DNA from 2 places in the Arthrobacter sp. YAF34 genome. Region 2 is predicted to be linked to the other one. Evidence: predicted binding sites of a transcription regulator. Region 2 holds the regulator's gene; the other holds the start of a gene.
The links. The regulator HrcA, encoded in region 2, represses chaperone genes, less so after heat shock. The targets are predictions, from matches to a motif close to TTNGCACTCGNNNNNNNCGAGTGCNAA.
Positions count from the first base shown of each region.

Region 1 (16,563 bases), on a different contig from region 2:
GGGCCTCAGGCCTCGGGGGTGCCCTGATGGAACCGCAGCCGCCATTGCGCGCCGTCAAGGATCCACAGGGAGCTGCGCAGGGCTGATCCCTCGCGGTTGCGGCTGCGGTAGGTCAGGAGCATGGTCTTCTCGCCCAGCCGGTCCGCGGCCAAGAGCTCCAACTCCGTGGGTCCTCCCGGGTTGTCCTCCAGGGCCATCATCATGGCGTCGCGGGTCCAGATCCGGCCGGAGGTGCCGATCTCGGTGAAATCCGGGTGGAGCAGGACGCCGGTCCGGCCCAGGTCCGCGCGGGTTTCCGGGCGGAGCAGTTCACGCTCGAGGGACTCGACCACGCTTTCCGGGCTCACGTCCGGGGCCCCGGCTCCGGCCTGCACTTCGTCGAGTTCGCTGAAGAGGTCCGGTTCGTCGAAGGAGCCCGGCGCGCCGAAGAGCTCCTGCTGGCCCGTCGGCGCCGTTGCTGCCCGCGGCGGGGCCTCGGCTGGGGCTTGGGACGAGATCAGGGGCGACGCCTGCGGTGCCTTGGCTGGCGGCGTGGCCTGCGGGGCTGCCTGCGGGGCCGTGGAGCCCGGCGGGTGTGCCTGTGCGGGCGCTCCCTCCGGAGCCCCGAATCCGGGCCCCTGCCGGACGGCAACGCCCTGCTGGTAAGCCGTGGCGGCCGCCCTGGCGCGGTCGTCGGCCGCCTCGTTGAGCTCGTGCCCGGCATGGCCCCGCACCCATTCGAAGGTGTACTTGCGGCCCACGAGTTCCCGGTCGATATCTTTGAGCAGGTCTACGTTCAGGACGGGCTTGCCGTCGGCCTTGCGCCAGCCTTTGCGCTTCCAACCGGGCATCCACTTGGTCACGGCGTTGATGACGTACTGGCTGTCGCAGAGGATCAGCAGGTCTTCGCCGGGGACATGAGCCGTGGCCCGGAACAGGTCCAGTACCGCCATCAGTTCGCCCTGGTTGTTGGTGCCATGGGGCCACCCGCCGGCCCGCCAGCAGTCGTCATTCACGTACCAGGCCCAGCCGGCCGGGCCGGGATTTCCTAAAGCCGAACCGTCGGCCGCTGCTGTAATCGTCACTGACCTATCCTGCCAGACCCCGCCGGCCCCCGCCGACGCTCCCTCACATCCGGCGCCAAACCACCCCGCGCTCCCTCACATCCGGCGCCCACCCGCCCGACGCTCCCGCACATCCGGCGCCAAACCACCCCGCGCTCCCTCACATCCGGCGCCAAACCACCCGACGCGCCCTCCCCGCCCGTTCTCAAGTGAGGGAGCATTCGCTTGAGCGCTGTGATACCTGAGGCAGCGTCGGCTAAATCGCTGCACAAACTGAGGGAGCGTCGGATGGATGGGGGCGAGACGTGAGGGAGCGTGGGGGAAGTGCGTTTAATTGACGGCGGCGGCCCCACCCGAAGGTGGGACCGCCGTCGTTGAACTACTGAGGTGAACTCGTCAGTTCAGGTGGCTGGACGCCAGAGGGTTAGAAACCGCCCATGCCGCCCATGCCGCCCATGTCGTCGCCGCCCATAGCCGGGGAGTTCTTCTCCGGCTTGTCGGCCACAACGGCCTCGGTGGTGAGGAACAGGCCGGCGATGGAGGCCGCGTTCTGCAGGGCAGAGCGGGTCACCTTGACCGGGTCGTTGATGCCGGCGGCCAGCAGGTCAACGTACTCGCCGGTGGCGGCGTTGAGGCCGTGGCCTGCGGGCAGGCCGCGGACCTTGTCCACCACGACGCCGGGCTCGAGGCCGGCGTTGAAGGCGATCTGCTTGAGCGGGGCGTCGATGGCGACGCGGACGATGTTCGCCCCGGTCGCTTCGTCGCCGGAGAGCTGCAGGTTCGCGAAGGCCTTGGCGCCGGCCTGGATCAGGGCAACGCCACCGCCGGCGACGATGCCCTCTTCAACGGCAGCCTTTGCGTTGCGGACAGCGTCCTCAATGCGGTGCTTGCGTTCCTTGAGCTCAACCTCGGTTGCGGCTCCGGCCTTGATGACTGCAACGCCGCCGGCCAGCTTGGCCAGGCGCTCCTGCAGCTTCTCGCGGTCGTAGTCGGAATCCGAGTTCTCGATCTCGGCGCGGATCTGGGACACGCGGCCGGCGATCTGGTCGGCGTCGCCTGCACCCTCGACGATCGTGGTCTCATCCTTGGTGACAACAACCTTGCGGGCCTTGCCGAGGAGTTCGAGTCCGGCGGTCTCAAGCTTGAGTCCGACTTCCTCGGAGATGACCTGGCCACCGGTGAGGATGGCGATGTCGGCCAGCTGCGCCTTGCGGCGGTCGCCGAAGCCCGGAGCCTTGACGGCAACGGACTTGAAGGTGCCGCGGATCTTGTTGACGATCAGGGTGGCCAGGGCCTCGCCCTCGATGTCTTCGGCAATGATCAGCAGCGGCTTGTTGGACTGCATGACCTTTTCGAGGACAGCAACCAGTTCCTTGACGTTGGAGATCTTGGAGTTGACGATCAGGATGTACGGGTCCTCAAGGACCGTTTCCTGGCGCTCGGCGTCGGTGACGAAGTAAGCGGAGATGTAGCCCTTATCGAAGCGCATGCCTTCGGTGAGCTCCAGCTCGAGGCCGAACGTGTTCGACTCCTCGACCGTGATGACGCCTTCCTTGCCGACCTTGTCGAGGGCTTCGGCAATCAGGGCGCCGATCTCGTTGTCGCCGGCGGAGATGGACGCGGTGGCGGCGATCTCTTCCTTGGTCTCGATTTCCTTGGCGGAGGCCAGGAGCTCGACCGTGACGGCCTCAACAGCCTTCTCGATGCCGCGCTTGAGGGACAGCGGGTCAGCGCCGGCCGCGACGTTGCGCAGGCCTTCCTTGACCAGTGCCTGTGCCAGAACCGTAGCGGTGGTGGTGCCGTCGCCAGCGACGTCGTCCGTCTTCTTGGCAACTTCCTTGACCAGCTCGGCGCCGATCTTCTCGTAAGGATCGTCCAGCTCGATCTCCTTGGCGATGGAAACACCATCGTTGGTGATCGTGGGGGCGCCCCACTTCTTTTCGAGGACGACGTTGCGTCCCCGCGGGCCGAGGGTGACCTTGACGGCGTCGGCGAGGATGTTCAGGCCCCGCTCAAGACCGCGGCGTGCCTCTTCATCAAATGCAATGATCTTGGCCATAACGGCAGTAGTCCTTTCGGGACAGTCGTTAAGAATGAACCTTCGCTGTGGTGCCCGCGACGGACGACCCCTACCCGGCGGCCTCTGTATGCCGCTGGGCCCGGGATCTCACCCCAGCAAGGTGTTTCTTCAGCTCCTGGACCGGCCGCTCCACTTCGCGGCCGGACGGACCGGGCGTCGTGTTAGCAGTCAGTGCGCTGGAGTGCTAACTCAATAATTAGCACTCCCCCGGGGAGAGTGCAAGCAGTGCCCGGCCCGAACCGCCCGCTCCGGGCGGCCAATACGCTAGGAGCGATCAGCCGCCGCTGCTGCTGGCGACTTCCGTGCCGGTCATCGTGGACTGGTTGTCCCCGCCATAGGTGTAGACCACATAGTTCGCCTGCGTGATGTCGCCGCGGGAATCGAAGTTGATCCGGCCGGACTTACCGTCATAGTCCGGCCGCTTGCCCGCCCGCAGGACGTCGACGCAGGCCTTGTACGTCGTGCAGGCCTGGCTGGGGCCCTGGCTGGCGGGCTGGCCGCCTGGCTTACCGCCCCCGGCTGTGGTTCCGCCCGAGACGCCGACGAGGGACGCCGCGATGGAGGTTCCGGCGTCGTCCTCTGCCGCTGCGGCGGCGAGGGCGGCCAGGATGACGGCGTCGTACGTCTCGGCGGCGAAGGTCATGTCCTTCAGACCGGGATCGACGGCGACGAGGCCCGCCTGAAAGTCGGTGGAGGGGAAGACGCCGGGCAGGATTCCGCGTGCGCCGTCCAGGGCGCGTGCGCCCAGTCCGGAGCCGTACTGGTTGACTGCTCCGTCGCTGAGGACGAGTTTCTTGCCGGCAAGGCCGACGTTGTTCAGCTCCGCGACGGCGCCCTGGGCGCCTTCGCGCGCGACCAGGACCACGGCGTCCGGGTTCGCCGCTTTCAGGGCGGCGGCAGCCTGGTCCGCGTGGCCCGGTTTGAACTCGGCGTCCGCGACGGCGTCCATGCCGGACTGTTTGGCCGCGCTAGCGACGGCGTCGGCAACGTCCTTGCCGTAGTCGCCTTCCTCGTGCAGGACCGCCAGGGTCTTGGCGCCGCCGTCTTTGGCCAGCTTGGCGAGGACTGACGCCTGGGCGGTGTCGGCCGCCGAGGTGCGGAAATAGTAGCCGCCGTTCTTGTAGTTACTCAGTGCGCCGGCCGAGTTGGCTGGCGAGATGACCGCGACTTTGGCGTTCGCGAGCACGTCGATGGCGGCGGGGGCGCGGCTGGAATCGGTCGGGCCGATCACGACGTCGGCCTTGGCGGCCACGAGCGCTTTGGCCTGGGCGGCGGTGTCCGTGCTGATGGTTTCCGGCAGCAGCTCCACGGGCTTGCCCTTGTGGCCGCCGGCGGCGTTGATGTCCTTGATGGCAAGCTTTGCCGCCGCGAGCTGGGGGGCGTTGAGGAAGTTCTGCTGCCCCGTGTTGTCCAGGAGCAGGCCGATGCGCAGGGTGCCGTCACCGCTGGCGTCAGCGCTGGCTACGCGGGCGCTGCCGGACGGACCCAGGCAGCCTGTCAGCGCCAGGGCGGAAACCGTTCCCGCGGCAAGGGCGCGGCCCAACGAGAAACGTCCGGTACGGCGCCGGGCCGGGTCCCGCGGGCTCTTCGTGACGGCAGAAAGTGCCACTAGGCGGGCCGAACGCTATCAGCCTGCGGGCCCTTTTCGCCCTCGCCGATTTCCAGCTCCACCCGCTGGCCCTCATCCAGGGCGCGGTAGCCTTCCCCGACGATCGCGGACCAATGCACGAAGACGTCGTCTTCGGAACCATCCACGGTGATAAAGCCGTAGCCCTTTTCGGCGTTGAACCATTTGACGGTTCCCAGTGCCATGGCGTCCACACTTTCAGCTAGCTTGCGTGCGGCCCACCTCGATGTGTGCCGCGGAATGCGAAGAGAAATCCGCAGATACTGTACTCACAGCGTCCCCCAGGAACGCCGCCGGCGGGCAGGGCCGCCGGCTAATAGTTATTGAGGCGTAACCGGATTGGCCTACTGGAAGCCGGGTCCGATCACCACGACGAGCGGCGTGTTGAACTCGGCGGACTCCTCGAGGGTGTCGATGCCGAGGAGCGTTCCCAGGGCCTTCGCGTTGCCCTTCTGATCGGCGCTGCTGTAGAAAATCACTGACGTTTGTTGCGGGACGCCGCTCCAGTTTCCCTTCTCGGCCACGACCCAACCGGCGGAGCTGACAGTACCGCCGACGCGGTTGGCGAGGCCGGCGGTGGTGGTCCCGTTGTAGACCGTCACCGGCTGCGTCTTGTCCACACCGGCAGCTGTGGCAGTGGCGCTGGCGCTGGGCGTCGCTGAGGGCGACGCCGCCGGGGCGGTGCCTGCGGCCTCGGGACGCGTCTGCGCGGGGCTGGGGGTGGCGGAGCCGGGGCTCGCCGTGCTCGTGGCAGACGCACTGGCGCCGGCCGTCACGTTCGCGGCCTGTCCCGCGGAAAAGCCGAGCTTCGGCAGGATCAGGAAGGCCACCAGTCCGATGGCCAGGGCCACGCAGCCCGCCGCCAGGATGGGCGCGAGGCTCCGGCGACGCGATGCGGCAGCTGCCCGGTGGACACCCTGCCGGGTGGAGGTCTCCGGGACCCGATCAAATTCATCCCGAGCGTATTTGGTCATGGTAAAACGACGTCCTTGCTGATTTCATACGGGTGCCCGAAGCCGGAAGCGGACACAAGAGGACCTGCGCAACCGGCCGCGCGTGACGCGACTTTACGAATCTGTTCCCAGACGGCGGGCAGTTCGGGCACGTTGGCGTGATGTACGTAGTCTACGCAATCTCTTGACCAGCATGGGATCGTGGGCCAGAGCATCCTCGGTATCGATGAGGGCGTTGAGGATCTGGTAGTAGTGCGTAGCGGAAAGATCGAACAGCTCCCGGATGGCCTGTTCCTTGGCCCCCGCATACTTCCACCACTGCCGCTCGAGGGCCAGCATCTGCTGGTCACGGGGACTAAGAGGCGACTCCTCGGCCACCCCTCCTGGACTCGCGACGGCGTCGGAAACATCGTCAGAATCCCCCGCGAGCACGTGCTCTTGCGCTGTTTCGGCCACGACACACTCCCTGGCTGGATCCGGTAAAAAGTCAGTCCCATGCTACGGCCGAAACGACAAGGTTGTCATTTGACTCGCGGTGCCGGCGGAGGCGGCCGGGACGGACCTGCGGAAGAATGGGACCTGTGTTTGATTCCGATGCCTTGTTCGAGCTGGAACCCGCAGCCGCCGACGACCTCAGTTTCGCGGACCTGGCGCGGCGGCCGCTCCATGAGCTGGTCGCCCCGGACTGGGCGGAGGCGCTGGCCCCGGTGGAGCCGCAGCTGCGGGAAGTCCTGGCCTTCCTGGCCGGCGAGGCGGCCGCGGGGCACGAGGTGCTGCCATCGCCGTCGAACGTCCTGCGCGCTTTCCGGCAGCCGCTGGCCGGCGTCCGGGTCCTGATCGTGGGCCAGGACCCCTATCCGACACCGGGGCACGCCGTGGGGCTGTCCTTCGCCGTGGATGGCGCCACCCGGCCGATCCCCCGCAGCCTCGCGAACATGTACAAGGAACTTCAGGCCGATCTCGGCTTCCCGCCGCGCGTCCATGGGGACCTCGGCCACTGGGCGGACCAGGGCGTGCTGCTGCTCAACAGGGTTCTCAGTGTCCGGGCTGGCGCGGCGGGGTCGCACCGGAACAAAGGCTGGGAGGCCGTCACGACGGCCGCCATCCGGGCAGTCGCGAACCGTGCATCCGCGGACGGTGCGGGCCCGGCTCCCCTCGTGGGGATCCTGTGGGGCAAGGACGCCGAGTCCGCGCGGCCCCTGCTCGGCTCTGCCGCCGTGCTCGCCAGCGCACACCCCAGCCCGCTCTCGGCCTCGCGCGGCTTCTTCGGGTCCCGGCCGTTCAGCCGCACCAACGACCTGCTGCAGGAGCAGGGCGACGGAACGGTGGATTGGGAACTGCCCCCGCTGCCGTAACAGGCCTCCCGGCCACGGTTGCCGGACGGGTTCTTGGTTAGGCTTAGCAGCATGACCTCCGCCCCCGCCGCCACCACCGCCAACCGGAACTCCCGCCCCCAGACGGACCTGACGGTCCTGCGCCGGGAAGAGCTCTCCCCGCACATGGTGCGGATCATCGCCGGCGGCCCCGGTTTCGCCGGATACGTCAACAACGACTATGTGGACCGGTACGTCAAGATCGTATTTCCGCAGCCCGGGATCGACTACCCGGACCCTCTGGACCTGTGGGCGATCCGGGAATCGATGCCGCGCAGCCAGTGGCCGTTCACCAGGACCTACACGGTCCGCTGGGTGGACACGGCGGCCCAGGAACTCGCCATCGACTTCGTCGTCCACGGCGATGAAGGCCTGGCCGGCCCGTGGGCGGCAGCGGCCAAGCCCGGCGACCGTCTGACGTTCACGGGCCCGGGTGGCGGCTACAACCCGGACCCGGCGGCCGACTGGTATCTGTTTGCCGGTGATGAATCGGCGCTGCCGGCCATCGGCGCCGCCATTGAGTCGCTGCCGCAAGATGCGCGCGGCCTCGCCATTCTCGAGGTGGACAGCGACGCCGACATCCAGGGGCTCGCGGCGCCTGCCGGCGTCGAACTGCACTGGCTGCTGCGCGGCGGCCGCCCCGCCGGTGAGAGCGAACTGTTGGTAGCGGCAGTCCGCGACGCCGAGTGGCCCGAGGGCCGGGTGCAGGTGTTTGCCCACGGCGAGCGGGGCTCCATGAAGGGCCTCCGGGAGGTCTTCTACGTGCAGCGCGGGCTGGAGCGGACCCAGGTGTCCCTCTCGGGCTACTGGGCCCAGGGCCGGGTGGAGGACGACTTCCAGGCCGAGAAGAAGCTGCCGATAGGCAAGATCTAACGGCACAAGGTCCAAAGGCGCCGCTGGCCGGACGGCCTAGCGGCGGCGGGCCCGGCGCCGTTCGTTGCTGGCCAGGCTCCGCGTCAGGGGCCGGGCCAGGGTGTCGCCGAGCACGATGCCGGCCGCGACGCCGAGCACGATGGCCCCGGCGTTGAGCATGCCGCCGGCACCCATGAGAATCTTCGATTCCTCGATGGTCAGTACATACATGGACCGGAATATAGTGAGGCCGGGGAGCAGGATCAACGCCGCCGGGACAGCGACGACCAGCTGGGGAGCACCCATGCGGAGCGCCACTACCCGGGCCAGCAGGCCGATCACGACGGCGGCGAGGGCCGGCGCGAACCGGGACCCGATGCCCAGGGCATCACCCCCGATCAGAACCAGATAGCCCACTACACCGACGGCCGCCGTCGGAAGCAGCAGCCTCAGGCTGGTCTGTTCGGTGATGCCGATCATCAGCACCGCAATGGCGATCAGGATGACGATCACCCACAAGGCATACTTGGGCGGGAATGTTTTGGTGACGTCGATCGGCGCCATGCCGGCCATGTTTCCCACGACGAAGCCGACGGCTATGCCGGCGACCAGTGCCCCGAAGGTCAGCATGGTGGACAGGAACCGGCCGGCCGCCGTGACGGGGAAGCCGTTGATCGCATCCTGCACGGAGGATACGAGCCGTCCGGTCGGCAGGAGCAGCAGGATCCCGCCGACCACCACGATCTCGGGGGCAATCTGCACTCCCAGCGGGCTGCCGAAACGCCACAGCAGGAGGGCGATGATGGTCACCAGGAACGAACACGCGGCCGTGATGAAGAAGTCCGGGGTACGCCAGCGGCCCAGCTGGCGGGCCAGCAGGCTGACAAGCAGGTTGGACACGAACGCGACCATCGAGGCGCCCAGTCCGCCGCCCAGGACACCCACGAAAACGGCGGAGAACACGCCAAAGGCCACGGTGACCATCCACCGCGGGAACGGCTTGGCGCTGCGGGTGATGTCCTCGAGCCGGCGCACCGCTTCCTCGCGGCCGACCCCGCCGGCCACGATGTCCGTGACCAGCTGGTGGACCTGCGAGAGTCCGGCGTAGTTGTTGGTCCAGGACCGCACGACGCGCAGCAGGGAGATGGGCGTCTGGTCCTTTGGGGCATAGTTGATGGCCACCGACTGGTTGGTGATGTCCACCTCGATGTGCTTCAGCCCCAGCGCGGCGGTGATGGCGATGATACTGGTTTCGACTTCGAGGGCGCCGGCGCCGTACCGGAACATGGATTCCGCCAGTTTCAAGGCGAAGTCGATGGTCTTGCGGGCTGAGGCGTCCACCCCGCCGACCTGGATCATCGGGTTGGCGTAGGGGCTGCCGGCGAGCCGGTCCACGATGCTCAGCGGTGCCGTTGGCGGGTTTTCCCCCTGCACCAGCCGCCGCAGCATGCGCTTGGCCGCGGCGTTTTGGCGCACCTGCATGGCCGACATCGGTTCGGTCCGGGGCAGTCCGTCCGTGGGCGGCCTGCGGCGGCCGTCGGGTTGTGTATTCATTCCGGCCTCCTCACTGTCCTTGCCGCTCGTTTAGTAAAACTGCTGGCCCGTGCGTCGGGTGTAAAGCTGGCGCGCCACGCGCTCCCCAGCCGTCATCCAGGCCTTGTACTTCAGCGGGCTGAGGACCTGGTCATAGCAGCCAACGAAGTCGGTCACGGTCTTGCTGAAGCTGGTCTTGAACAAGCCCAGCCCGTGGAAGGGGTTCGAGGTGTCCTTGAGCTTGTCGCTCGGCGGGGTCCCGCAGAAGTCGTATTCGGTGCAGCCGAGGTCCTTGACTTGGTTGATCGCAGTCCACTGCACAAGGTGCGAGTCACCGTACTGGCTGCGCTTCTGCAGTGAGCCCCCGTCCTTGTACGTTCCCTTGCGGCCGTAGTTGATCACGAACGCGCCGACCGAGGGTACGCCGTTTTCGTACACGAAGAGGAGCCTGCCCTGGTCCCGCTTCAGGAAGTTGGTCCAGAACTGGCGGTAGTACTCATACTCGCGGACGCGGACCTGGGATTTGGCCTCCACGGTGGTGGTCATCAGGGAGTACATGGCCCGGAAGTTCTCTTCCGTGGGCTCGACGTTGCGGACCTCGACGCCCTCGCGGATGGCGCGGCGCACGGCGTTGCGGCCGCGGGAGTGGAGGTTGCGCAGCAGCTGGTTTTCCTCCGGCGCAATGTCGAGAAGCGCCGTGGAGTCGTTGGGCTGCAGGTTGTGGGTTTTGACCAGTCCCGCCGCCTCGAGGACCCGGGTGGCGTCGTCGGAGAGGATGATATCCGGCTCGATCTTGATCGCGAAGACGCCCAGCTTGGCCCGTTTCACGAAGTCCGCGTTGGCGGCGGTGATCCCGGGAATGTCCTCGACGGACGCTACGTCGGGGCCTTTGATCAGGTACCAGAGCTTGCCGAGCAGCGGAAAGGACTTCTCCAAGACCAGGTTGTAGCTGGTGTAGTCGGCGGTCTCGTAGACGAGGTGCAGGGGCTTCCAGCCAAAGTGCTGCTTGACCTCGGCGAACGCTTCCGATTGCAAGAGATTGCCGCCATTGGGGTTCGCCGTGACGTGGGCATCCCAGTTGGCTATCTCTTCGGCAGAGGCAAAGCGGGCAGTGAATTCACGCAAGGGTGCGGCATCCAATCATTGCGGTACGAGCTTCGGCGGTATGCGGACATGCAGCCCCAAGTCTATCGGTCCGGACCCTGCCGCCTGTCCGGCCAAGGCGGTTACGCTGGTCTCATGCACGCGCAGCAGCAACCGCTGGAGGGCCCTCCCGGGCAGGCCGGCGGCCGGTCGCGACGCGCCGGCAGCGGCTCACAGGTGATCGCACTGATTTTGTTCCTCGGCGCGTCGGCGCTCGTTGCGGCGCTCGGCGGCCTGGCCACCGCCAACCACGTCAACGGCTGGTACGCCACGGCGGACAAGGCCCCGTGGTCCCCGCCCAACTGGGTGTTCGGCCCAGTGTGGACCGTCCTGTACACCGCCATGGCAGTCGCGGCATGGCTGGTCTGGCGCAGCCATGCCGAAGGGCCCCGGACACCGAACAAGCGGACGGCCCTCACCGCCTACGGCGTCCAGCTGGGGCTGAACCTGCTGTGGACCCCGGTCTTCTTTGCCCTGTACCCGGCGCTGGGGACGCCTGCGCTGTGGATTGCGTTCGTGATCATCGTGGCGCTGGCCGTCGCCGTGGCGGTGACCGTGGTGCTCTTCGGGCCCATCAGCCGGACGGCGGGGCTGCTGATGCTGCCCTACCTGTCCTGGATCGTGTTCGCGGCCTCGCTGAATCTGTGGGCCGCGCTGCACAACTGACGGCTGCACAACTGACGGCTGCACAACTGACGGCTGCACAACTGACGGCTGCACAGCCAGCGGCTACCGGCGGCGGCAGCCCGTCAGCACTCCACCACGTTCACGGCGAGGCCGCCCATCGCGGTTTCCTTGTACTTGGAGCTCATGTCCTTGCCGGTCTCGCGCATGGTCACAATCACCTCGTCCAGGGAGACCCGGTGGGTGCCGTCGCCCCACAGGGCCATCTTGGCGGCGTTGATGGCCTTCGCCGCGGCGATCGCGTTGCGTTCAATGCACGGGACCTGGACGAGCCCGCCGATAGGATCACAAGTCAGGCCCAGATTGTGTTCCATCGCGATTTCCGCGGCGTTCTCCACCTGCTGGGGCGTGCCGCCCATGACCTCGGCCAGGCCGGCGGCGGCCATCGACGACGCCGAGCCCACCTCGCCCTGGCAGCCGACTTCGGCGCCGGAAATCGATGCCTGCTCCTTGTACAGCACCCCGATGGCAGCCGCGGTCAGCAGGAACTTAACGATGGTATCGTCGCGGTCCTGCTGGGTTGCCTTGTCCATCCCGGGGGCGAAGTGCAGCGCATAGTAGAGCACGGCGGGGATGATGCCCGCGGCACCGTTCGTGGGGGCGGTGACCACGCGGCCGCCGGAGGCGTTTTCCTCGTTCACGGCCAGGGCGATGAGGTTGACCCATTCCTGCCAGTACTTCGGATCCCGGTCCTTGTCTTCCTTCATCAGGCGTTCGTGCCAGTCGGGCGCGCGGCGCCGCACCTTGAGCCCGCCGGGCAGCAGCCCAACGCGTTTGAGGCTGACCTCGACGCAGCCCTCCATCACCGAATAGATGTGCAGAAGGCCCTCCCGGATCTCCTCTTCGGTGCGGGAGGCGCGTTCGTTGACGAACATAATGTCGCCGATCGAGAGGCCCTTGGACTGGCAGCGGCCCAGCAGTTCCGCGGCAGTGCGGAAGGGCAGGGGAAGTTCCTTCTTCGACTCGGCGAGTTCCTTCAGGGCCGCGTCTTCCTCGCCTTCGCGGACAATGAAGCCGCCGCCGACCGAGAAGAACGTCGCCTTGTGCAGGACTTCGCCGTCGGCGTCGGAGACCGTGAAGGTCATCCCGTTGGTGTGCCGGGGCAGGATGGTCAGCGGCCGCAGGATCATGTCCTTCACACCGTAGGGCAGGGGAACACCGTTCCCATCACCGGCCCCGGCCAGCTGCAGGGTGCCGGTCTCGGCGATCGCGGCGAGCCGGACCTCCACTTCCTCGGGGAGGATCAGCTCGGGGTGGAAGCCCTCGAGCCCGAGCAGGATGGCGGTCATGGTGCCGTGGCCGTGGCCCGTGGCGGCGAGGGATCCGTAGAGGTCAACCCGCAGCGAGGCCACCTTCTCCAGGTCCCCGGAAGCCTTGAGTTCTTCGGCGAAGACGGCGGCGGCCCGCATGGGGCCCACGGTGTGCGAGCTGGATGGCCCAATTCCGATGGAAAAAAGGTCAAAGACTCCAACAGCCATTGTCGGTTCCTAACTAGGTCTTGCTGTGGCCCGGCAGAGGGTCTTGCCGGTAGGAGGTGCGGCCGCCGGTCGGCGGCAGTCCTGCCTGATGCACGACGCCGGGCGGCGGCTTCTGGCCGCAACCCGCCCGGCGTCGTGTCTTCTTTCAGTGATACGTCGCTTAGGCGAGGTTATCAACCGAGGGGTAAAGCGGGTGGGCAGCGGCGAGGGCCTCCACCCGTGAGCGCAGACCGGACAGGTCCGCATCGGCGTCGGCGATCAGGGCCTCGGCGATGATGTCCGCAACCTCGGCGAAGGCCGCTTCGCCGAAACCGCGGGTGGCCAGGGCAGGGGTGCCGATCCGCAGCCCCGAGGTGACCATCGGCGGGCGCGGATCGAACGGGACGGCGTTGCGGTTGACGGTGATGTCGATCGCCGCGAGGCGGTCCTCGGCTTCCTGACCGTTGAGCACGCAGTTGCGCAGGTCCACGAGGACCAGGTGCACATCGGTGCCCCCGGAGATCACGTTGATCCCCTGGGCGGTGACGTCCGGCTGGACCAGGCGCTCGGCGAGGATCCTCGCGCCGGCCAGCACACGCTCCTGGCGCTCCTTGAACTCCGGGGACGCGGCGATCTTGAAGGCCACGGCTTTGCCGGCGATGACGTGCTCCAGCGGGCCGCCCTGCTGTCCGGGGAACACGGCCGAGTTGATCTTCTTGGCGATGTCGGCGTCGTTGGAGAGGATGATGCCGCCGCGCGGACCGGCGAGGGTCTTGTGCGTGGTGGAGGTGGTGACGTGGGCGTGCGGCACCGGCGACGGGTGCAGACCCGCGGCCACGAGCCCGGCAAAGTGGGCCATGTCCACCATGAGGTAGGCGCCCACCGAGTCCGCGATCCGGCGGAACTCGGCGAAGTCCAGCTGCCGGGCGTACGCGGACCAGCCGGCAACGATCAGCTGCGGCTTGTGCTCCTGGGCCAGGCGTTCGACCTCGGCCATGTCGATCCGGTGGTCCTCTTCACGGACCTGGTAGGGGATGACGTTGTAGAGCCGGCCGGAGAAGTTGATCTTCATGCCGTGCGTCAGGTGCCCGCCGTGGGCCAGGTTCAGGCCCATGATGGTGTCGCCCGGACGGATCAGGGCGTGCATGACGGAGGCGTTGGCCTGCGCCCCGGAGTGCGGCTGGACGTTGGCGTACTCGGCGCCGAACAGGGCCTTGACCCGGTCGATGGCGAGCTGTTCGATCACGTCAACGTGCTCGCAGCCGCCGTAGTAGCGCTTGCCCGGGTAGCCCTCGGCGTACTTGTTGGTCAGCACGGAGCCCTGCGCCTGCATGACGGCCTTGGCGGTGTGGTTCTCCGAGGCGATCATTTCCAGGCCGTCGCGCTGGCGGGTGAGCTCAGCGTCGATCCTCGCGGCGATCTCCGGGTCCAGGGCGGACAGTTCGGCGTCCAGGCTCGGGGAAACGACCTGCTCAAACACGGCGGTGTTGGTGCCTGCGGCTGCCGCGCTCACAGCTCGCCGCCGTTCTTGGACGCGTAGTCCTGGGCGGACAGCAGCGGGCCGTCGGACTCCGCGGCGACCTTGAAGAGCCAGCCGGCACCGTACGGGTCGCTGTTGATCAGTGCGGGGTCGTCAACGACGGCGGGGTTGATTTCGGTGACCTCGCCCGTCACGGGGGCGTACAGGTCCGAGACGGACTTGGTCGACTCGACCTCGCCGCAGGTCTCCCCCGCGGTCACCGCGGAGCCGACCTCGGGCAGGTCCACGTAGACGATGTCGCCGAGGGCGTCCGTGGCGACGGCGGAGATGCCGATGGACACAACGTTCCCGGCCTCGCGTGCAACCCACTCGTGCTCGTCGGAGTACTGCAGTTCAGGGGCAACTTTTGCCATGTGTTTTTCCTAAGTCTTGGAGTGGTCGTTGGTGCTAAATCAATTGTGGCTGGGTTGGGCGGCGGGATAAGCGGGGTTGGTATCGGTACATACCCAGCACCTGTGGCGTTCGAAGGCGCCCCCAATGACGCCTGGAACGGGAGGTGAGTTGAAACCGAGGTGAGCTGCAGGGCCCCTTCGGGCCCGACATCCGGCAGCATGCTCCCCGCCGTCCCCCTAACCTCGCAAGCTCGGCCAGGGAACCCGGACGGCGTGGGCCCCTTCGGGAGCGTCACGTCCGCCCAGCGGGCGTCTTCGCGACCGAGCATGCAGAGGATGTCGGACCCGACGGGCTCACGCAACCACAGTCACGCAGCCCCCGGGACCGCTTCGGCTACTTTTGGCGCTTGTAGAACGGCAGTGCGACCACTTCGAAGGGCTCGGACTTGCCGCGCAGGTCGATGTCCAGGGCCGTGCCGGGCTCAGTGAATTCGACGTCGACGTAGGCCATCGCCACCGGGTAGCCCAGGGTGGGTGAGGGCTGCCCGGAGGTGACTTCGCCGACCACGTTGCCGTCCTTGAGGACCGGGTAGTGGCCGCGGCCGGCCCTGCGGCCCAAGCCCTTGAGCCCGACGAGCTTGCGGCCCGTGGTAGATCCGGCGCCGGCTTCCTTCTTGGCGGCCAGTGCGGCCTTGCCGATGAAGTCGCCTTCCTTGGAGAGGGCTACGACGGGACCCAGTCCGGCGGCGAAGGGGTCGCCTTCGAGGGAAAGCTCATTGCCGTAGAGCGGCATGCCGGCTTCGAGCCGGAGCGAATCGCGGGACGCCAGGCCGGCCGGCGTCAGCTCGCCGTCGTCGGCAATAGCGACGAGGGCCTGCCACAGCGCGGCGGCGTCCTCGTTGGCCACGAAGATCTCGAAGCCGTCTTCACCGGTGTAGCCGGTGCGGGCCAGCAGGAGGTCCTGGCTGGTGCCGCCCACGAGGAAGGGGACGTCCACCGCGGCGTAGTACTTCAGGCCGGTGACGAGCTCATGCTGCGCGGCCGGAACCAGGCGCAGCAGGATTTCCTCCGCTTTGGGGCCCTGCACGGCGATCAGCGAGGTTTCGGCCGAGGCGTCCTGGACGGTGACGTCGAATCCGCCTTCCTTTCCGGCAGCGGCGCGCTCGGCCAGGGCTGCGGCCACGACCTTGGCGTTTCCGGCGTTGGGGACCACGAGGAACTTCTCTTCGCCGCGGCGGTAGGTGATGAGGTCGTCGATGATGCCGCCGTCCTCGTTGCAGATCAGCGAGTACTTCGCTTTGCCAATCGCCATCGCGGAGATCTTGCCGACCAGGGCGTAGTCCAGGAAGGCGGCGGCGTCCGGGCCGGTGACCCAGACTTCGCCCATGTGGGAGAGGTCGAACAGGCCCGCGGACTTGCGGACGGCGTGGTGCTCGGCGAGTTCGGAGCTGTACTTCAGCGGCATCTGCCAGCCACCGAAGTCAGTGAAGGAAGCGCCGAGTTTCTTGTGCTCTTCATACAGGGCCGTGTAGTTCTCAGTCATCGTTGGCTGTCCTTATTTGGCGGAGTCGGAGGTGGCGGAGTCGTCAGCGTGATCCTCGAAGGCTTCGAGGGGAGGGCACGAGCAGATCAGGTTGCGGTCCCCCGCGGCGCCGTCGATCCGGCCGACCGGCGGGAAGTACTTGTCCTGCCTGAGCGTGTGGACCGGGAAGACGGCCTGCTCGCGCGGGTATTCGCGGGCCCAGTCGGTGCTGATCACGGCGGCGGCGGTGTGCGGGGCGTTGCGCAGCGGGCTGTGCTCCACGGTGAAGTCGCCGTGGGCCACCTGGTCGATTTCGGCGCGGATGGAGATCATGGCCGTGATGAATCGGTCAATCTCGCCCAGGTCCTCGGATTCGGTGGGCTCCACCATCAGGGTGCCTGCCACCGGGAACGCGAGCGTCGGG
Region 1 covers NZ_JBFRCV010000005.1:64,917-81,479, reverse strand. Annotated here, with positions in the region: gene AB4Y72_RS07835 (RNase H family protein) at 6-1,064, opposite strand; gene groL (chaperonin GroEL) at 1,468-3,102, opposite strand; gene AB4Y72_RS07825 (ABC transporter substrate-binding protein) at 3,398-4,732, opposite strand; gene AB4Y72_RS07820 (cold-shock protein) at 4,732-4,935, opposite strand; gene AB4Y72_RS07815 (LytR C-terminal domain-containing protein) at 5,095-5,724, opposite strand; gene AB4Y72_RS07810 (DUF3263 domain-containing protein) at 5,818-6,159, opposite strand; gene AB4Y72_RS07805 (uracil-DNA glycosylase) at 6,276-7,058, shown strand; gene AB4Y72_RS07800 (siderophore-interacting protein) at 7,110-7,949, shown strand; gene AB4Y72_RS07795 (threonine/serine ThrE exporter family protein) at 7,986-9,482, opposite strand; gene AB4Y72_RS07790 (lipid II:glycine glycyltransferase FemX) at 9,513-10,586, opposite strand; gene AB4Y72_RS07785 (TspO/MBR family protein) at 10,701-11,270, shown strand; gene AB4Y72_RS07780 (L-serine ammonia-lyase) at 11,354-12,766, opposite strand; gene glyA (serine hydroxymethyltransferase) at 12,927-14,258, opposite strand; gene gcvH (glycine cleavage system protein GcvH) at 14,255-14,638, opposite strand; gene gcvT (glycine cleavage system aminomethyltransferase GcvT) at 15,012-16,160, opposite strand; gene gcvP (aminomethyl-transferring glycine dehydrogenase) at 16,173-16,563, opposite strand, start outside.
Region 1: a site for HrcA is predicted at 3,285-3,311, ahead of groL (chaperonin GroEL). Genes of this name have one in related genera too.

Region 2 (14,154 bases):
CATAGTTCTTCTGGTTCAACGTCTTGGCGCGGATGGTCTTGCCGCGGGTGGAGAGGATGTTGGTGGTCAGCACTTCCACCGGGTTCTGCAGTGACTGGCTGCGCAGCAGGGAGATGAGCTGCTGCAGGACGGCCGGGGTGATGACGGTTCCCCTGGCCACCAGCCCTCGGATCTCGTTGAGCAGGCGCATGATGCGCGGCACGTCGGCCGCGGGGCCGCTGATCGCGAGCTCGTTTCCCCGGACGTGGAAATCGACGGCGGGGAACTGGTTTTCGATGAACCTTAAGGCTTCGTCATGGCTGCCCAGCGACTGGACCATCTGCTCTGAGTCGTCGAACAAGACCACCTCCGTCCGCAACCCTGGTAGGGAGTGGGGGAATTCCCCTGCGGTGCGCTCTCCGGCGCTGAACCGGGCCTTGCCGTTCGCTGCTTCAGTCATGGTGTTGGCCCGCGGGCCTCTGGTCCCCTCCAGTATGAATATGGTCGGTCCCGGGGATCCGTGCCGGCGGCGGTTCGCACCGTCCGCGGCCCGGGTCAACGGGTGCTTCCATCTTACGCCAGCGCGGCGCGCCCGACGCCGGTCTGGCCCCGGCGGTGCCATTGCGGCTCGTCGAGACCGAGATCACGCGCCGGGCCGGCGTGCAGTTCGATGCCTTCGATGCGGACCGGTTGGCGCAGCCGTTTTGCGGGCCCCCAGCTCGTGGCTTCCTGTTGGGCCTCAAAGTCGTCCCCGGTCAGGACGGGAAACGGGCTGTGGTTCCCTTCGCCGCGGTAGGGCATGAGGAGGTGGGCCGTCCGGGCGAGGGAGAGCCGGGCCGAGCGGCCAGTACTGGTGTCGCGCCGGTGGGTGAGCGCGCTGAGGGTCGCTGCCGAAAGGAGGTATCCGGTGGCATGGTCCAGCGCCTGGACCGGGAGGGGAACGGGACGGTCCGCGCCGGTGTCGACCATGCCGGCGTGGGCGATGCCGGTGCTCATTTGGACGAGACTGTCGAAGCCGCGGCGACCGGCGAGTGGTCCGCTCCAGCCGTACGCGTCGAGGGAGATGTCGATGAGGCCGGGGCGAATCAGCTGACGGTCGTGGTCGCCGAAGCCGAGCCGCTCGAGCGCGGCTGGCCGGTAGCCGTGGACCATAACGTCCGTGGCCGCGAGCAGTTCTGTGAACGATGCGCGGTCGACGCTCAGGGCGAGGTCCAGCCGGGTGGTGCGTTTGCCGAGCGTGACTTCGGGAATGATGCTCTCGTCCCAGCCGGGCGGGTCGATTCGGAGGACGTCCGCGCCGAGCAGGGCGAGGAAGCGTGTCGCGACCGGCCCGGCAAGGACTCGAGTCAGATCGAGGACCCGCACCCCGGCAAGAGGTCGGCCCGCCGTGCCCGACTGCCCACGGTCCGGGCCGGGTCCGAGATCACGCCATGCGATGAGCGGTTCCGTCGCCACAGCGAGGCCTTGCGGGCTGCTGCGCCACTCGTCGGGCGTCCGCATGACGGCAGCGCAGCCCCCGGCGGCGATGATTGCCGATTCGAGTTCGTCACCGTCCCACGTTAGAACCGCGGCCCCGACCACGACACGATCGGGAGAGTTGCCGGCGTCGAGGACCGAGAGCGCAGCCGCTCGGTGGTGTGGAGCGTTGGTATGGAGCCGGATCCATCCGTCCCGCGTTGGGTAGTCGCCGGCTATCGGGTCCCAAGGCGAAGGCAGGGTCCAGCCCAGCGGGTAAATCGATCTGGCGAACCAGGCCGACGCGAGCTTGCGATTCACGGTCACCCGTCCGGATCCGACGAATCGTGCCGCGCTGAGAGCGGCCGCGGCGAGAGCGCTGCTGGCGAGCTCGGAAACCGGAAACACCGACGGCAAGCCACCGTCCGTTTCGAAGCTGAGGCCGCTTGCGTCGATGCCGGGCAGGGCCGCAAGAATTTCGGTGAGCAGATTCTGTTCCGTGGGCATAGTGTGCACCTCCGGCTCAACTCTCATTCGGCGCCCGATAATCGTCAAGATCGACCAAAAGTATCAATGTGGTCTCCGTCAGCAGGACGAGGCCGCCCTGGCGGCGACGAAACCCAAGCATTCCAATGGCCGTTCTCCGTCAGAACGTGGTCACACCGCGGACGTAGGGTGATTCCATGATCACCATTCGCGAAAGCCGACCTAGTGATGTGCCCGGCCTGGCGGCACTGAGAGCCACGTGGGCAGCGGAACAGCAGCCTGCCCACGAGGAAGATCCGGCCTTCGACACCGTCTTTACGGACTGGATGGACGCCAATCCGCGCAAGTTCTTTGTGGCGGACAACGACGGCGAACTCGTGGGGATGCTCAATCTTATGATTTTCGAGCGTATGCCCAAGCCAGGGACGGCCGATTCACGGTGGGTCTATCTGGGAAACGTCTACGTGCTGCCGGCATTCCGGAACGCCGGCATCGGCGGGCGGCTCGTTGAGGCCTCAATTCAGTTCTCGCAGAGCGTCAAAGCCGTACGGATGATTCTTTCGCCCTCCGCCGAGTCACGGGATTTCTACGCGCGGTTGGGGTTCCGGTCTGCCGGGGAGTTGAACATTCTCGGGTTCTGATCCAAGGCATGATGGGGGCATGGAATTGCAGACTGAGCGTCTCCTGCTCCGCGAGTACACCGTGGATGACTTCGCGGCGGTACATGCATTTGCCGCTGATGTGAGAATCGCCGAATACGTGGACTGGGGACCGAATTCGGCCGCCGACACAAAGCAATTTCTCGAAATGTGCGTGGCGGCCCAAGGCGACGCGGTCCGGACAAACTTCACCCTCGCCGTCACTTTCGCCAATGGCGACCCCTTTGGTTCGGTCGGACTCTCGGTGGATCACGGCCGGGGCGACCTCGGGTACGTGATTGATCGTGATCACTGGGGGCAGGGATATGCCACGGAAGCCGCGGCCTCTCTCCTCCGTTTCGGCAAAGAATGCCTTAAACTCCGGGAGATTACTGCCACCTGCAGACCTGAAAACACAGCCTCGGCGAGGGTGCTGGAGAAGATCGGGATGGTCCACGTCGGAACTCGGACGGCCGACAAACTTATTCGTGGACGGTGGCGGGATTCCCTGGTCTTTTCCGCGGCGAACAGTATCGCCTGGCACCACGCCAAATAACCGAGCCGGACGGGCCCCCGGTTTGGATTCATACGGACCTGCAACCCGGGACCATACTGACTCGATTGGTCTCATCGCCTATCCATACTATGTCGACACCCCATCACTCGCCCGGGTCTCGAAATATCAGATTGAGCAGGCCATTGCCGACCTCTGAAAGTTCGTGACCGCCATCCGCGCCGTCACCGAAAGCCCACAGGCGAGACCCAGGCGGGCGCACCTCCGGACCGGCGCGTGGCGGAGTCCGACGTGATGCGGGCGCGGTTAGGCTTCCGGTCATGGCAATCCTCCACCAAGCCGAACTGCAGCCGACGAACCTTGAACTCCTCGAAAGGCTCGTCCTGACAGGCACCTGGGACGGACAAAAGAACCCGATCCAGCTCGCCGCCATAACGAATACCTGACCCGGAGAGGTTCCGCTGTCAACATGATTCAGGAGAGTGCTGCTGGTTCCGTACGCGCTGCTTACAACACGGTGGCGGCCTCGTATGCGCGGGCCCTTCCCGACACCTCCTTCGAGTCTTCGCTGGATCTGGCAATGATTCGGCAGTTCGCCGATGCTTTGTGCGCCGGGACAGCCGACGGCGGCATCCTGGATGCCGGCTGCGGAACGGGCCGGATGATTTCCCACCTCGAATCCTTGGGACTGTCCGATATCGAAGGGGTGGACTTGTCCGAGGCCATGATTGCCCAAGCCCGGAATTCCCATCCTCAGTGTCACTTCAAGACCGGCGACCTGGCCGCCCTCCCATACGCCAGCCGAAGCTTTCGGGGCGTGCTCGCCTGGTACTCCGTGATCCATACCCCGCCGGAACACCTGCCGGATATTGTCACGGACCTGGCCCGGGTGACCCGTCACGGCGGTCACGTCCTGCTGGGCTTTCAGGCCGGGATCGGTCAACGAACAATGGACCGCGCCTATGGACATGACGTGGTTCTCACCGCCTGGCTGCACGATCCCGCTGATGTTGCCAAACTCCTCACCCGCCAAGGCTTCACCATCGCCGCCCAGCTGACGCGGGAGCCGCGGTCGGTCGAGGCGCACGCGCAAGCATTCATCCTCGCGAGGCGGTCCGGTTGACCCACCGCGTTGCTGTCGGTGTTCTCGTCGGGCCGCTGGGCGTGCTGATGTGCCGCCGCGTCGCGTCGGCGAAGTGGTACCCGGACACGTGGGACTTTCCTGGTGGTCACATCGAGGACGGCGAAACAGCCGGTGAAGCGCTCGCCAGGGAGCTTCTGGAGGAAGTCGCCGTCCACGTCATCCCACCGACGACCGCTCCCACTTTTACGGTCCGGGACAACGAGAACTCACCCGACGGGTTGGCACTCTCAGGCTGGGTCCTGGACACGTGGTCAGGAGTTCCTGCGCATCTGGCCACGGACGAGCACTCGGAAATACGCTGGCTCAGCCCCGACGATGCCCTCCGACTGAACCTCGCCCACGGCCGGTACACCGACGTCCTTGTACAGGTACGCACGTCCTTCCCGTCGGTTAGAGTCGGACGATGAAACGGGCCGTGATTCTTGGAGGAACAGGTGTTCTCGGGCGCGCCATTGCGTGGCGCCTCATCAGCTCCGGCTGGGCGGTGGACATGACCGGCCGGACCGAGCGGAAGATGCCGGCAGACCTGGCCGCCGCCGGGGCGCGTTTCATAGCGGCGGAACGTCGTGACGCGGCTGCCCTGGCAGGGGTCATTGGCGCGGGCGCGGATCTCCTCGTCGATGCTGCGTGTTACACCGAGGCCGACGCCGAGCAGCTTCTTCCTCATCTGAGTGCTGTCACGTCGGCCGTCATGCTGTCGAGCAAGGCTGTCTATGTTGATGCCGCCGGCAACCACGTCAATTCCGTGGTCCCGCCGCGCTTTGACGCCCCCGTTGTCGAGGGCAACCCCACCATGAAGCCCGGTACGGGGAATTACGATTCCCCGCTGGGCTACGGCGCCAACAAAGTGGCCGCAGAGAACGCCCTGCTGGACAGCGGCCATCCGGTGACGGTGGTTCGGCCGTCGAAGGTGCACGGGGAAGGGGCTGCGCGCCCCCGGGAATGGATGTTCGTCAAACGGATTCTCGACCGGCGGCCGTCAGTGTTTCTAGCCCATGCGGGGAAGGGCGGGGACCACACGACGGCGGCCGTCAACACCGCCGCCCTTGTGGAAACGGTGGCCGCCGCGCCCGGCTCGCGGATCCTCAACAGCGCCGATCCGGATGCACCGAACGCGCGTCAGATCGCGGGGGCAATCGCCCAGCACCTCGGCCACGAATGGCAGGAGGTGCTGCTGGATGACACAGCCCCTGCCGGCCTGGGCGACCACCCTTGGGATTTCCGGCCCCCGCTGGTCCTGAGCACGCAAGCCTCCCTCGACCTGGGCTATGAGCCTGTTGGAACATATGCGCAGACGATTCCGTATCAGGTGGACTGGCTGGTGAAGGCGTTTGCAGCCGGAATCGTGCCAGGTGCGGACGATCCGTTCCTCGAGCATTACCTCGACTACGCCCGCGAGAACCTGTTCGCCGGCTATCAGGCCTCGCCAGCGGTCGGCGGCGGCGAAGCCTAGGCAGGCTCGCCCCAACTAGGTCGCAGCAGGGGCCGTTTTGGGCCCTCAAAACGGCCCCTGCTGCTAGCTAGTTGGGCACCGGGGCGTGTCACGGCCACTGACAAAGTCCGCGCCTTGGCAGACCGTCCTGAACCGCGGCCACGCACCCTGGAGCCGGCACCTCCTCGGGCTGCTCGCACAGCAGGTGATCAGGCCCGATTAGGTATCAACTTTGTATCGGCCTCATATCGTTCCCGTTGCAGTTCCGCCGCCCGGGCCAAAACGCGGCTGTCGCGCTGCACCGGTATGCAATGCTGGAAATCGGCTCCCCCGCGGGCACCTTTCCAGCATCCCGGAAGGTGCGGTGTGGGCGGCCACCGGCGGCCCTTGCCGCCCGTAAACGAATCAGCCACCGCGGCCCGCGGAGGCGGTACACGAAGGGACAGCAGCATCAGGCAGCGTGGAGTACAACAGGCGGCAGCGGGGCGCTTTCGCCGTACCGCGCTGATGCTCGTGCTGCCCGCCGCCCTCGTCCTGTCCGGCTGCGTGGCGACGCCGGAGGGCGGCATCACGAACTCCAGCAGCCCCTCGGAACTCATTCCTGTCCCGGCGTCGGGCGTCCCCACCACCAGCGCCCCGCTCGAGACAGCCCAGGCGTCGAACAAGGCCCCCGTGTATTGGATCGGCCGGAGCAACGACAACGCGTTCCTCTACCGCGAGTTCCGGGACGTTCCCGATCAAGACAACCCCGTCACCCGCGCCCTGCGGGTCATGATGTCCCAGCAGCCGCTGGACCCGGATTTCTTCACGCCCTGGCAGAACCCGAAGAAGCTGGCGACGTCGATTTCCGGCACGAACGTCATCACCGTTGACGTCTCCGCCGATGCCTTCAACAGCAACGTCGATGCGGCGATGGCCGAGCGCGCCATTCAGCAGCTGGTGTACACGGCGACGGCTGCCGCCGCCAGCGCCGGCCTGATCGATTCCGGACAACAGGTCCAGGTCGTCATACTGGTCGACGGCCATACGGACTACGTCGCGTTCAACCACGTCCGTCTGGGCGCGCCGACCTCACGCAGCGCAGGGCTCGTGGCGCCGGTGTGGATCATCGATCCGCAGGAGGGCGATTCAGTGTCCGACGGGACGGTCAAGATCAACGGCCGCAGCACCGTTCAGGGCGGAAAACTTCGCTGGGAGATCCTTAAAGTCGACGGCGACAACGCCAAGACGGCCTATCTCAACGGCAACACCGTTGCTTCGGGTGATGCCGCGCAGCCCGGGTTGTTCACGCTGTCCGCAAACCTCGGCCCGGGCAGGTACGAGGTCCGGGTGTCCCAGGTGGACCCGGCCGACAGCGCGAAGGAACTGTTCCTCGACACCCGCGGCTTCACAGTCAAGTAATTCCGGTCAAGCGGTCCCGGCCAGCCAGCCCGGCCGCATGCGTGCCGGCGTCTAGTCAGACCGCCTCCGGCGGGCTACCAGCGGCCAAGGATGTCGCTGGCCAGCACGGTGGCGGCGGGTCCCGCGGTGGACGAGCGCAGCACATGGTGCCCCAGGAGTGCCGTGACCGCCCCGGCGTCGCACAGCCGGGTCACCTCGCGCGGACTGATGCCGCCTTCCGGGCCCACAATCAGCAGCACTTCACGGGCTCTGGCGTCGGGCGCGGACGTTTCCAGCCACGACTCGAGCACGTGCCGCAGCGGCCGGACGGCATCTTCGTGCAGAATGACCGCCAGGTCGGCGGCCGCGACGGCCGCCTGCAGCCCCGTACTGTCGACGGCGGCGCGGACCTCCGGGATCCACGCGCGCCGGGCCTGCTTGGCGGCCGCTGTGACCACCGATTGCCACTTGGCGTGCGCCTTCGCGGCCCGTTCGGCCTTCCACCGCACGATGGACCGCTCCGCCTGCCACGGAATGACAGCGTCGATGCCCAGTTCGGTCGCCGTTTCGGCCGCAAGCTCGTCGCGGTCGCCCTTGGCGAGGGCCTGGACCAGGACCAGCCGGATGCCGGGCTGCGGCTCGTCCGCCATGCCCCCGCACTCGACTGTCAACTCGCCCGGCGCGACGGCGGTCACCGTACCGGTCAGGCGCTTGCCGGCGCCGTCTGCGATGTCCACGGACTCCCCGACGGCGAGCCGCTTGACGGTGACGGCGTGCCGGGCCTCCGCGCCCTCGAGGACAAAGACCGAGCCGGGGACCTGCGACTCCAGGGTGCCAGGGGCGGTGAAGAAGACCGGGTTACTCACCGCTACAGGTTACCGAGCCGGTCCCGCAGTTTGGCGAAGACACCGCCGCTGGCGGCAAGCTTTCCCGCCGTGAAGTGTTCGCCGCGGTGCTTGGCCAGCTGACGGAGAAGGTCTTCCTGGACGTGATCGAGCTTGACCGGCGTTTCCACCTGCAGGTGCACCTTCAGGTCGCCGCGGCCGTGGCCGCGCAGGTGCGTGACACCGAGGCCGCGCAGGGTGATGATCTCGCCTGACTGGGTCCCGGCCTTGACGTCGATCTCCTGCTCGCCGTCGAAGGTCTCCAAGGATATTTCGGTGCCGAGCGCTGCGGCCGTCATGGGGATGTTGAGGCTGGCGTGGAGGTCGTCGCCGTCGCGGACGTAGGTGGGATCATTGTTGACCCTGATCTCCACGTACAGATCACCGGCGGGGCCGCCGGCGGGGCCGGCCTCGCCCTGGCCGGACAGCTGGATGCGGGTGCCGGTGGCGACGCCGGCCGGGACCTTGACGGTCAGGGAGCGGCGGCTGCGGATCCGGCCCTGGCCGCTGCACTCGTTGCATGGGTCCTTGATAACGGTACCGAAACCCTCGCAGGATCCGCAGGGGGCCGACGTCATGACCTGGCCGAGGATCGAGCGCACGGCACGCTGGACCTGGCCGCTGCCGCCACAGATGTCGCAGCGGACCGGGTGGCTGCCCTCGCGGCAGCACGATCCCTCGCAGGTGGGGCAGACGACTGCCGTGTCCACCTCGAGCTTCTTGTTCACGCCGAAAACGGCGTCGCGGAGATCGATCCGGACGCTGATGAGCGCGTCCTGGCCGCGGCGGACCCGGGATGCCGGGCCGCCCTGGCCACCGCCGGCGCCGAAGAAGGTCTCGAAGATGTCCTGGAAGGCGAAGCCCTGGCCCGAGTAGCTGCCGCCGCCGAAACCGTTGTCGGTGCCGTTCTCATTGCCGGTGGTGTCATAGACCCGGCGCTTCTGCGGATCGGAGAGGACCTCGTAGGCGTGGGTGACGGCCTTGAACCGGTCCGAGGCATCCTCCCCCGGGTTCACGTCCGGGTGCAGGGTCCGGGCCAGTTTCCGGTAGGCCTTCTTGATCTCCTCCCCCGTTGCATCGCGGGAGACTCCAAGAACGTCATAGTGGCTGGTCAAAGTGTGTATCTCTTCCTTGTTGTACTGCCTGTGGGCAAGACGTCGCGTGATGTTTGGGGCCGGTCAGGGCCCCAGGATCCTCGAAAGGTAGCGGGCCACCGCGCGGACGGCGGCCATGGTGGTGGGGTAATCCATCCGGGTAGGCCCAAGCACGCCGACCTTGGCCGTGGCGTCCGGCCCGTAGGCGGTGGCCACCACGGAAGCCTCGGCGAGCCCGTCGTACGGGTTTTCGCGGCCGATGCTGACGGTGACGCCGCGCGGGTCTTCCGCCATTTCGCTGAGCAGGCGAAGCATCACCACCTGCTCCTCCAGCGCCTCCAGGACCGGGCCGATGCTGAGCGGGAAGTCCACGTTGGAGCGGGCCAGGTTGGCAGTGCCGGCCATGACCATGCGCTCTTCGCGGCTGCTGGTGGCCAGGGCCTCCAGGCCGCGGGCCAGGGCCTGGGCTGCTCCGCGGCGCGCCGGCGGTTCGCTGGCCACGACGGCGGGCAGCAGTTGCGGCAGAAGGCTCAGCGGTGTTCCGGAGAGGCTTGCCAGGAAGCGGGTGCGCAGCTCAGCCACGGCGTCGTCGGGAAGGTCCTGCCCGACGTCGATCACGCGCTGCTCCACCTTGCCGGTATCCGCTATCAGCACCATCAGCACCTTGCGCGGCGCCAGCAGCACGAACTCGATGTGCCGCACCTTGGCGCGGCTGAGCAGCGGATACTGCACGACGGCGACCTGGTTGGTCAGCTGGGAAAGGAGCCGCACGGTCCGGTCCAGGACGTCGTCGAGGTCCTGGGACCCTTCCAGCAGCGCCTGAATGGCACGCCGTTCCGCCGGGGAAAGTGGCTTGACCGCCGAGATCTGGTCGACGAAGAGCCGGTAGCCCTTGTCCGTGGGGATCCTGCCTGCACTCGTGTGCGGTGCGGTGATGAGCCCTTCGTCTTCCAGCGCCGCCATGTCGTTGCGGATCGTGGCACTGGAGACGCCGAGATGGTGCCGTTCAACGAGTGCTTTGGAACCAACGGGCTCGCGGGAATGGACGTAGTCCTCCACGATCGCCCGCAGCACTTCGAGTTTGCGCGGTTCGCTCACGCTCCACCTCCAATCGACTGTCCCGCCGCCGGTGCCGCCCGCCGTCTCCGAATCGCGTCCACAAGTAGTGCAAGGGCGGTCCGCGGCTCGTCAGGGGTTAGCACTCGACATGCCTAAGTGCTAACCAGTCTAATATGAGTCGCCGCGTTGTTAGCATTGGATTCGCTCCAGGCGTGGCCCGCGGGATCGAGTTTCCCGTCACGTCGGCGTCGAGACCGGCGCAGCTGCTGCTGTTCCGCCCCACGCGGTCCGGCACAAGCGGCCCCGGTTCCGGCCCGCGGAGTGTTCCACTGCCCACCGTGCAATTGCCCACCGTTCAATTGCCCACCGTTCAATCCGAGTGCAAAGTAAGCGTGTAGAGATGTCGTACCAGAACTGGGGACCCCAGGACCTATCCGCCCCCGCCAAGACGCAGTTGCCGGAAGTCCCGGTGGAACGCGGAATGGTCCTCGAGGAGGTCCAGTCCGGCTGGGTGGGCGCCGTGACCCGGGTCGAGAAATCCGGCGGCATGCACGTGGTGGCGCTGGAGGACCGGCGGGGCAAATCCCGGTCCTTCCGGCTCGGCTTCGGCTTCCTCCTGGAGGGCCAGCCGATCCGGCTGATGCCCCCGGCCCCGAAGAAGGCGGCGCCTGCCGCAGGAGCCGGCCGTACGGCGTCGGGCTCGGTGCAGGTCGCGGGACAGCGCGCCCAGGTGGCGAAGGCCAGCCGGATCTGGGTGGAAGGCAAGCACGACGCCGAGCTCGTCGAGAAAGTCTGGGGCGATGACCTCCGGGTGGAGGGCATCGTCGTCGAACCCCTTCACGGCATTGATGACCTGACTGCCGCCGTGGCGGAGTTCCGGCCTGGTCCGGGGCGCCGTCTCGGCATTCTCGTTGACCACCTGGTGCCCGACTCCAAGGAGTCCCGGATCGCCGACGCCGTGATGGCCTCGCCCGGCGCCGCCGGCAACGTGCTGATTGTGGGCCACCCCTACGTCGACGTGTGGCAGGCCATCCGGCCCGCGGTTCTCGGGATCGAGCGCTGGCCCGTGATCCCCCGCGGCGTGGACTGGAAGACCGGTATCCTGACGACTTTCGGGTGGCCTCACTCCACGAAGGAGGACATCGGTCTTGGCTGGCAGAAACTCCTGGGGGCTGTGCGCAGCTACGCGGATTTGGAGCCGTCCCTGCTGGGCCGGGTGGAAGAGGTCATTGACTTCCTCACCGTGCCGTAGGCTGCCGACGCCGGCCTCTGATCTCCGTTAAGGCGCCCGAGCAAGTATTCTTGAATCGGTGACTGCGCTCCCAGCGCGGTCCCAGCTATTCCAGGCATCACCCCGGCAGCAACGCATCACCGCAATCCGAAGGACTACACGTTGGCAGATAACGCACGCGAACACACGGACAACAAGGCTGGCCACGACCAGCCCCCGTACCATGGCGTTCCGGCAAATGCGCTGCCGCTCACGGCCAGCGAAGACCGGCAGTGGGCCACGCTGGCGCACTTCGGCGGCATTCTGGGCTGCGTGCCCTCGTTGCTGATCTATTTGATCTTCAAGGACCGCGGGCCGTTCACGGCGCAGGAGTCCAAGGAAGCCCTCAATTTCACGCTGCCGCCGACCCTCGCCGCGTTGCTCGCCAATCTTCTGGTCTTCATTCCCGTGGTGGGCAACCTCTTTGCGGTCCTTGCCACCGTGATCTGGATCGCCGTGACCTGCTTCTCGGTGGCGGCGGGCATTCACGTCAACCGGGGCCAGCCGCACCGTTACGAGTTCAACCTGCGCTGGATCAAATAGGCCGGGCTCTACAACCGGCTTCCAACACCCGTTTCCAAACACTAGAGCCGGCCGCTGCCCGTCAGGGTCCAGCGGCCGGCTCTTTGTATGTCCTCATCCGGTGCGGCAGCCTGTGCGACACCCGGGACGGAGGCTTGCGGGCCTAGTCCGGCAGGATCCTGCGGACCACGGCGTCGGCCAGCAGCCGGCCTTTGAGCGTGAGGACCAGCCGGCCGTTGAAAGCGGCGGCGGGGTCCACCAGGCCGTCGGCGATCAGGCCAGCGACGGCATGCCGGCCCGTGTCTCCCAGGCCGCCGAGGCTCGGGATCTCGAGCCCGGAGTTCAGGCGGGCCTCGAGCATGACCCGCTCCACGTTGCGGGTCTCGGCGTCCAGGGTTTCGCGTCCGGCGGCGGGCGATGCGCCGGCGCCGAGGCGGTTGGCGTAGGCGGTGGGGTGCTTGACGTTCCACCAGCGCACGCCCCCGACGTGCGAGTGCGCCCCGGGCCCGATGCCCCACCAGTCATCCCCGCGCCAATAGGCGAGGTTGTGCCGGCATGCCTGGTCCGGGGTGCGGGACCAGTTGCTGACCTCGTACCAGGCGAGCCCGGCCGCGGAAATCAGTTCGTCGGCGAGTTCATACTTGGCGGCGTGGTCGTCGTCGTCGATTCCCGGCACTTCGCCGCGGCGGATTTGCGCGGCAAGTTTGGTGCCCTCCTCAACAATCAGCGCGTATGCGCTGATGTGATCGGGCGCGTAGGACAGGGCGGTCTCGAGCGAATAGCGCCAGTCCTCCAGCGACTCCCCCGGCGTGCCGTAGATCAGGTCCAGGCTGACCGCGAGGCCAGCATCGCGCGCCCACCGCACCACCTCGGGCACGCGGCTGGGCGTGTGGGTGCGGTCGAGGACCTTCAGGACGTGCGGTACGGCCGACTGCATCCCGAACGAGACCCGGGTGAACCCGGCGTCGGCGAGCAGCCGCAGGGACTCGGGGGTGACCGAATCCGGGTTGGCCTCCGTGGTCACCTCGGCGCCGGGCTGCAGGCCCCAGGCACCGATTGAAGCCGTGAGAATGCGCGCCAGGTCCTCCGCCGGGAGCAGCGTGGGCGTCCCGCCGCCGAAGAAGACCGTGCTAAGCGGACGGGCCGGCAACCCTGAATCCTTCAGGACGCGGGCGGCGAACTCGACCTCCGCGATCGCGGTGGCGGCGTAGGCATCCTGGGAGGCACCGCCGCCGAGCTCGGTGGCGGTGTAGGTGTTGAAGTCGCAGTACCCGCAGCGGACCGCGCAGAACGGAATGTGCATATAAAGTCCGAAGGCGCGCTGATCCGCGCCCTCGGCCGCCTGGGCGGGCAGGAGTCCGTCCGGCGGCGCCGGGTCGCCCAGCGGGAGAACGCTAGGCATTGGCCCGGCCTGCCGGCGCTGCCGCAACAATCATGTTCAGCACTGCTACTTCTTGGCCTTGTCCTTGGATTCGTCCGTGGTGAGGGCGGCGATGAAGGCTTCCTGCGGGACCTCGACGCGGCCCACCATCTTCATGCGCTTCTTGCCTTCCTTCTGCTTTTCCAGCAGCTTGCGCTTTCGCGTGATGTCACCGCCGTAGCACTTGGCAAGGACGTCCTTGCGGATGGCGCGGATGCTTTCGCGGGCGATGATCCTGGAGCCGATGGCGGCCTGGATGGGGACCTCGAACTGCTGCCGCGGAATGAGTTCGCGCAGCTTGCCGGTCATCATCACACCGTAGGCGTAGGCCTTGTCGCGGTGCGTGATGGCGGAGAAAGCATCCACCTGTTCGCCCTGGAGCATGATGTCCACCTTTACCAGGTCGGCGACCTGTTCGCCGTCGGCCTTCCAGTCCAGCGATCCGTAGCCGCGGGTCTTGGACTTGAGGATGTCGAAGAAGTCGAAGACGATCTCGGCCAGGGGCAGGCGGTAACGGATTTCCACGCGGTCCTCGGAGAGGTAGTCCATGCCGCCCATGACACCGCGCCGGCTCTGGCACAGCTCCATGATGGCGCCGACGAACTCATTCGGTGCGAGGATGGTGGCGGACACCATCGGCTCCCGGACTTCGGCGATCTTGCCGGTGGGGTATTCGCTGGGGTTCGTGACGTGGACGATCTTCTTGTCCTCCAGCGTCACCTCGTATTCCACGTTGGGGGCGGTGGAAATCAGGTCCAGCTTGTATTCGCGTTCGAGCCGCTCCCGGGTGATTTCCAGGTGCAGCAGGCCCAGGAATCCCACCCGGAAGCCGAAGCCCAGGGCCGCGGACGTTTCGGGCTCGTACACCAGGGCGGCA
Region 2 covers NZ_JBFRCV010000001.1:136,920-151,073, reverse strand. Annotated here, with positions in the region: gene AB4Y72_RS00715 (PhoH family protein) at 1-439, opposite strand, end outside; gene AB4Y72_RS00710 (CoA transferase) at 553-1,941, opposite strand; gene AB4Y72_RS00705 (GNAT family N-acetyltransferase) at 2,118-2,561, shown strand; gene AB4Y72_RS00700 (GNAT family N-acetyltransferase) at 2,581-3,114, shown strand; gene AB4Y72_RS00695 (hypothetical protein) at 3,393-3,518, shown strand; gene AB4Y72_RS00690 (class I SAM-dependent methyltransferase) at 3,542-4,195, shown strand; gene AB4Y72_RS00685 (NUDIX domain-containing protein) at 4,192-4,623, shown strand; gene AB4Y72_RS00680 (NAD-dependent epimerase/dehydratase family protein) at 4,620-5,669, shown strand; gene AB4Y72_RS00675 (GerMN domain-containing protein) at 6,156-7,049, shown strand; gene AB4Y72_RS00670 (16S rRNA (uracil(1498)-N(3))-methyltransferase) at 7,124-7,894, opposite strand; gene dnaJ (molecular chaperone DnaJ) at 7,897-9,027, opposite strand; gene hrcA (heat-inducible transcriptional repressor HrcA) at 9,091-10,104, opposite strand; gene AB4Y72_RS00655 (DUF3097 domain-containing protein) at 10,466-11,317, shown strand; gene AB4Y72_RS00650 (DUF4870 domain-containing protein) at 11,459-11,878, shown strand; gene hemW (radical SAM family heme chaperone HemW) at 12,021-13,259, opposite strand; gene lepA (translation elongation factor 4) at 13,305-14,154, opposite strand, start outside.